Regions from separate parts of the Streptomyces sp. NPDC000410 genome, predicted to be linked through region 2. Evidence: riboswitches for the same ligand, from Rfam matches in the RefSeq annotation. Region 2 holds a riboswitch; the other holds the start of a gene.
The links. Region 2 has a riboswitch for cobalamin ahead of ABT342_RS24565 (ABC transporter substrate-binding protein). Riboswitches for the same ligand answer to the same signal wherever they lie in the genome.
Positions count from the first base shown of each region.

Region 1: linked by a shared signal. The riboswitch ahead of ABT342_RS28370 (ribonucleoside-diphosphate reductase subunit alpha) and the one ahead of ABT342_RS24565 (ABC transporter substrate-binding protein) in region 2 are both predicted to bind cobalamin.

Region 1 is NZ_JBEPDM010000038.1:2,335-5,737, reverse strand. Features, by position in the region: gene mctP (monocarboxylate uptake permease MctP) at 1-919, shown strand, start outside; cobalamin riboswitch at 1,089-1,219, shown strand; gene ABT342_RS28370 (ribonucleoside-diphosphate reductase subunit alpha) at 1,352-3,403, shown strand, end outside.
Region 2 is NZ_JBEPDM010000028.1:10,205-13,607, forward strand. Features, by position in the region: gene ABT342_RS24555 (M4 family metallopeptidase) at 1-151, opposite strand, end outside; gene ABT342_RS24560 (PaaI family thioesterase) at 550-1,272, opposite strand; cobalamin riboswitch at 1,340-1,509, shown strand; gene ABT342_RS24565 (ABC transporter substrate-binding protein) at 1,767-3,008, shown strand; gene ABT342_RS24570 (FecCD family ABC transporter permease) at 3,005-3,403, shown strand, end outside.

The DNA.
Region 1 (3,403 bases), on a different contig from region 2:
GATCAACCCGGCGACGGACAAGCCGCGGGGTGCGCTGGTGCCCGGCGAGATGGGCCAGTGGGGTTACGCGACGCTGGCGCTCGGATCCGCTCTGGCGCTGTTCATGTACCCGCACTCGATCACCGCGACGCTGTCCTCGCGCAGCCGTGAGGTGATCCGGCGCAACACGACGATCCTGCCGCTGTACTCGCTGATGCTGGGGCTGCTGGCGCTGCTCGGGTTCATGGCGATAGCGGCCGGGGTCAAGGTGCAGAACGGGCAGCTCGCGATTCCTCAGCTGTTCGAGAACATGTTCCCGGACTGGTTCGCGGGCGTGGCCTTCGCGGCCATCGGCATCGGCGCGCTGGTGCCTGCGGCGATCATGTCGATCGCCGCGGCCAACCTCTTCACGCGCAACATCTACAAGGACTTCCTGAAGCCGGACGCCACGCCGGAGCAGGAGACCAAGGTGTCGAAGCTGGTGTCGCTGCTGGTGAAGGTGGGTGCGCTGGCCTTCGTCCTGACCATGGACAAGACGGTCGCCATCAACTTCCAGCTGCTGGGCGGCATCTGGATCCTGCAGACCTTCCCGGCGCTGGTGGTCGGCCTGTTCACGCGGTGGTTCCACCGGTGGGCGCTGATCGCCGGCTGGGCGGTCGGCATGATCTACGGTACGGCGGCGGCGTACGGGGTCGCGAGCCCGACGCAGAAGCACTTCGGCGGTTCGTCGGCGGAGATCCCCGGGATCGGGGAGATCGGCTACATCGGCCTCACCGCGTTCGTGCTCAACCTCGTCGTGACGGTCGTCCTGACCCTCGTCCTGCGGGCCGTGAAGGCGCCCGACGGCGTCGACGAGACGTCCCCCGAGGACTACACGGCGGACGCGGGTGACGCGGGCGTGGAGAAGGAGCTCCCGAAGGTGGGGGCCGCCACCCACTGAGTCCGGGCACATCCACCGACCGGCGCAGGCTCGACGAGCCTGCGCCGGTCGGCGTTCCGGCAACGGCGCGGAGCCCGCAGAGCCTCCGCGGCCCACAACATGCGCGGAGCCCCCGAACCCCCGCGACACACAACATGTGGGGGTTCATCATCAGGCGGCCACCACATGTATGCTCATGCTCGCTGTCGCCGCAGGGGAATCCGGTGTGAGTCCGGAACTGTCCCGCAACGGTGTACCGGCGCGCGTTCGTAGCGAAGCGCGCCGTGGAGTCCGAGGACCTGCCGACGGCGCACCCGGTCCGTCCGGCCCGGGTGCCGATCCGTCCGGGCCTCGCGGAATGGGCCAGGGACGCGGTGCACCGACCCCTTCGTCGTGCCTCCGTGAGCCCTGCCCCGCCGCAGCGGCCCCGAGCCGAGCGAGGGAGAGCACCCCGTGACCATCGCGCCGCCCGATCCTGCTTCAGCATCCGCGCAGATCGCCGATGGGCCAGGTACCGCACTGCTGCGCACCCTGACCGACCTCACCGCCGATCTCGCGGACACCGACCCCGGCCGGGTCGCCGCCGCGGCGCTCCGGGGCCGGCACGCCGGCTCGGACGAGGCCGAGCTGCGCGAGTTGGCGACCGAGGCGGCCGCGGGGCTGATCTCCGAGGACCCGGCGTACTCGCGGCTCGCGGCCCGGCTGCTCACCCTCACGATCGCGGAGGAGGCGGCCTCACAGGGGGCGGCCGCCTTCTCCGACTCCGTCGCCGTCGGCCACCGCGAGGGCCTGATCGCGGACCGCACAGCCGCGTTCGTACGGACCCACTCGGCCCGGCTCGACTCGCTCATCGACCCCGTGGCCGACGACCGCTTCGGCTACTTCGGCCTGCGCACCCTCTACAGCCGCTACCTGCTGCGCCACCCGATCACCCGCAAGGTCATCGAGACCCCGCAGCACTTCATGCTGCGGGTCGCGGCCGGGCTCGCCGAGGACGATTCGATCCGCGCGCTGGACGAGGTCGCCTCCCTCTACGGGCTGATGAGCCGGCTGGACTACCTGCCGTCCTCCCCCACCCTGTTCAACTCCGGGACACGGCACCCGCAGATGTCGTCCTGCTATCTGCTCGACTCCCCGCTGGACGAGCTGGACTCGATCTACGACCGCTACCACCAGGTGGCGCGGCTGTCGAAGCACGCGGGCGGCATCGGGCTCTCGTACTCCCGCATCCGCTCCCGCGGTTCGCTGATCCGTGGCACCAACGGCCACTCCAACGGCATCGTGCCGTTCCTGCGGACCCTCGACTCCTCCGTCGCCGCCGTGAACCAGGGCGGCCGGCGCAAGGGCGCGGCCTGCGTCTACCTGGAGACCTGGCACGCGGACATCGAGGAGTTCCTGGAGCTGCGCGACAACACGGGCGAGGAGGCGCGGCGTACGCACAACCTCAACCTGGCGCACTGGATCCCCGACGAGTTCATGCGCCGGGTGAACGCGGACGGCGACTGGTCGCTGTTCTCCCCGGCCGACGTGCCCGAGCTGGTCGACCTGTGGGGCGACGACTTCGACGCCGCGTACCGCAGGGCGGAGGCGGACGGGCTCGCCCGCAAGACCGTTCCCGCACGGGACCTGTACGGCCGGATGATGCGGACCCTGGCCCAGACCGGCAACGGCTGGATGACGTTCAAGGACGCCTCCAACCGGACCGCGAACCAGACCGCCGAACCCGGCACGGTCGTCCACTCCTCCAACCTGTGCACCGAGATCATCGAGGTGACGAACGACGGCGAGACGGCCGTCTGCAACCTCGGCTCGGTCAACCTCGGCGCCTTCGTCACCCCGGCGGGCGACATCGACTGGGAGCGGCTCGACGAGACCGTCCGCACGGCCGTGACCTTCCTCGACCGCGTCGTCGACATCAACTTCTACCCGACCGAGCAGGCCGGCCGCTCCAACGCCAAGTGGCGCCCGGTGGGCCTGGGCGCGATGGGCCTCCAGGACGTCTTCTTCAAGCTGCGGCTGCCCTTCGACTCGGCCGGGGCGAAGGCCCTGTCGACGCGTATCGCCGAGCGGATCATGCTGGCGGCGTACGAGGCGTCCTGCGACCTCGCCGAGCGCAGCGGCCCGCTGCCCGCCTGGGACGAGACCCGCACCGCACGCGGCGTACTGCACCCCGACCACTACGACGTGGAGCTGAACTGGCCGGAGCGCTGGGCGGCGCTGCGCGCCCGCGTCGCGGAGACCGGGATGCGCAACTCCCTCCTCCTCGCCATCGCGCCGACCGCGACCATCGCGTCGATCGCGGGCGTGTACGAGTGCATCGAGCCGCAGGTCTCCAACCTCTTCAAGCGCGAGACGCTGTCGGGCGAGTTCCTCCAGGTCAACTCCTACCTGGTGGACGACCTGAAGAAGCTCGGCGTGTGGGACGCGCAGACCCGTGAGGCGCTGCGCGACTCCAGCGGCTCGGTGCAGGGGCTGAACTGGGTTCCGGCCGAGGTGCGGGAGCTG
Region 2 (3,403 bases):
GGTCGGCGGCCTTCGCGGCGGGCGCCGCGGTGTCCCGTGCGGTGTTGGCCGCGGTGGCGGAACCGGACTGGACGCCGACGGCGAGCAGGGCCGCGGCTGCGAGCAGAGCACCGGTCGCTGTGGCGCGACGACGGTTGTGCGTGGGTCTCACGCGAACTCCTTCTGCGAGGGGGGTTACGGGCGGCTGGGTGGGCTGCCCGGGCAGAGCTGGCGGAGCGGTACGACTGCGTGGAACGGGGGAAGAGTGGCACCAGAAGTGCCCTGCTGTCAGGGGCGCGTCAACAAGTTGGCCAGAAATCGTCCGTTGGGTGAATGGTCATGTTCGTTAAGCGGACGTTTCGGCGTGCGTCGCCTCGATGCCTTTGAGCACCCTCGATGAACCGCCGTGAACCGGTGTGAACGGGATGTTGAGGGGGGAATGTGCCCCGCTCACCCGGGACTTCGTCGAACTGTGGCTCGTTCCCGCCGGGCAGGCAGAAGGTGGCCGGGACGCAGGTGGGACGCGGACAGGACGCGTCCGGGGCGCGGAAGGGACTTCGTAGCCGCGGCCTACGTGCGCGGGTCCAGCCACAGCGCCTCGGCGTGGGCGCAGAGGGTGCCGTCCGCGGTGGCCAGGGCCACGCCCATCGTGTGCTTGCGGCCCGACTCGCCGAGCAGCCAGGCGTACGAGATGTACGGCTCGCCCGCCCGGACCGGGCGCAGCAGCGTCCCCGTCAGGGACGCCGTGACCGCACCCGGGCGCTGCGTACCCAGCAGGCACCCGGCCCAGTTGCCGGGGCAGTCGAGGGCGCCCCAGACGAGCTCGGGCGGAAACTCCCCGCCGGCGTCCGCGAGGGCCGGGGACGGCACCCACGCGGCGGCGACCACATCGCGTCCCGGGACCACGGTGCAGTGCTGGCGCAGGCCGCGGTCCGGCGTACGGTCCGGGCCGCAGCCGAAGCAGTCCACGACTCCTGGCGGCGGGTCGGCCCGGAACGCCTCGGCCGCGGCCAGGGCCTCTGCCAGGGACGGCGCGTCGGGCACGTCGGCCGACAGCTCCCCCGGGGACGCCGTCGCCAGCGGCCGCCCGCTCTCGCCCAACTGCCAGCCGCCCCCCGGTGTTTCGGCGATCGGCACGGGAACCTCCACCGGCACCGGCCCGCGGAAGTCCACCCGCACGGGCTTCGCGTCGTCGGACCGCCGCGCGAGCACGCCCGCGACGTATCCGCCGAAGGCCACCGTCGGATAGCCGACGTACAGTTCGGGCACCACGATCGCTTCAGTCGTCGTCATGATCCCACCTCATCATGCCGCCCGACGGCTTCAGGGGGGCTGGCGCAATCACGCGCGGGCTGGGATGCTCCCTGCGACAAGCGACGGCGGAACGAGGAAGCCGGTGAGATTCCGGCACGGTACCGCCACTGTGTAGGGGGAGCGACTCCGCCGAAGCCACCGCCCCGTCGGGGGTGGGAAGGCCGGGGAAGCGTCGATCCCGAGTCAGGAGACTCACGCCGTCGCACCTCGACTTACCGGGGCGGATTTCCCCGAGAGAGGACGGTGGCGCCGTGTGCCCACGTACCTGTGCCGACCCTGCTTTTCCGGCAGACCGTGAAGAACGGACCCGACCGCGCCCCGCGGCCCACTGAGTCCGCGGCGGCCGACCCTCCGATCCCCGGCCCCTCCCCGTACCGAGGAACCACCCGCGCGCCCGGATCACGACCGGATCCACAGCGGATCACGACCGGATCCCCGGCGGCGCGCGCTTCACGCATGCCAGGAGCACCCCCATGCCCGTACGACCCGTCCTGTCCCTCCGCTGTCCAGCCGCCGCCGTAGCCCTGCTCGGTGCCCTGGGGCTGACGCTCAGCGCGTGCGGCGACGGTGGCCGGCCGACGGCGGACCCCCGCGCCTCCGGATCCGCCGCCGATGGCTGCATCTCCGGATTCGACCCCGCCAAGGACTACTTCCCCGTCAAATCGACGGTGGAGCACGCGAAGAACTTCACCCTGCGCTACGAGAAGAGCTACCAGGTCCTCACGGTCAAGGAGCCGTACCCCAAGGGCAAGCCCGAGTCGTACGTCCTGGTCAAGTGCGGCGCCCCGAAACCGAAGCTGACGGGCGATCTGGCCGGCGCCCCGACGATCACCACGCCGGTCAAGAGCCTGTACTCCGCCTCGACGACCCATCTGCCGCTGCTGACCGAGACCGGCACCCTCGACGTGCTGACCGGTGTGGCGAACGGGGCGTTCGTCAGCTCGCCCGAGGTCCGTCAGCGGATCGCGTCGGGCAAGGTGACGGAGTACGCCAAGGACAACACGCTCGACGCGGAGAAGGTCATCGGGGCCGGACCGGACGTCCTGATGACCCAGGGCACCGACGACCCGCAGTACCCGAAGCTGCGACAGGCGGGCATCGCCGTCGTCGCCAACGCCGAGTGGCTGGAGCCCAGTCCGCTGGGCCGCGCCGAATGGGTCAAGGCGATGGCCGCGCTCACCGGGGCCGAGAAGCGCGCGGGCGAGGTGTTCGACACCGTCGAGAGCGACTACGCGAAGGTCGCCGCCAAGGCCGCCAAGGCCGCCACGGCGGGCAAGCCGGTCAAGGTGCTGCCGGGCACGATGTACCAGGGCACGTGGAGCATGGCCGCCGGAGGCAGCTACGCCGGAAGGCTGATCAAGGACGCGGGCGGCACCTACCCGTGGGCGGACGACACGGGCAGCGGCAATCTCCAGCTGACCTTCGAGGCCGTGTACGCCAAGGGCGGCGACGCGCCCGTCTGGCTGGTCGACCAGCCGTGGAAGTCGACCGCGGACGCGACCAAGGCGGACCGCCGCTACGGCGAACTGAACGCCATGAAGGCCGGGAAGGTCTGGACGAACACGAAGGCGCAGGGCCCGGGAGGCGGCAACGACTTCTACGAACGGGGCGTGCTGCGGCCCGATCTCGTCCTCGCGGACCTGTTCGCCATCCTCCACCCCGACCGGGCCGAGGGGCACACCTTCACCTTCTACGCCCAGGTCCCCCGGGCGTGAGCACACGGACCGCCGAACCGGCCGCCCCGGCCCCGGCACCGGCCCCGCCACCGGTCGCGACACCACCGGCCGCGGGGCGGCACCGGCGGCTCCTCGTCGTCGGCACGCTGGCGGCCGGGACGGCGGCGCTGTTCGTGCTGACGATCGCCGTCGGCTCGTACCAGGTGCCGGTCGGCGAGGTGGTGCGCGTCCTGTCCGGCGGCGCCGGGGCCGATCCCCGGTGGGCGGTGATCGTCGAGGAGGTACGGCTGCCCCGGGCGCTGACCGCGACCGCCGTGGGCGCGGCGCTCGCCGTGGCCGGGGTGCAGATGCAGACGCTGTTCCGCAACGCGCTGGCCGACCCGTTCTCGCTCGGGGTGAGTTCGGGGGCGAGCATGGGCGTCGCGGCCGTGGTG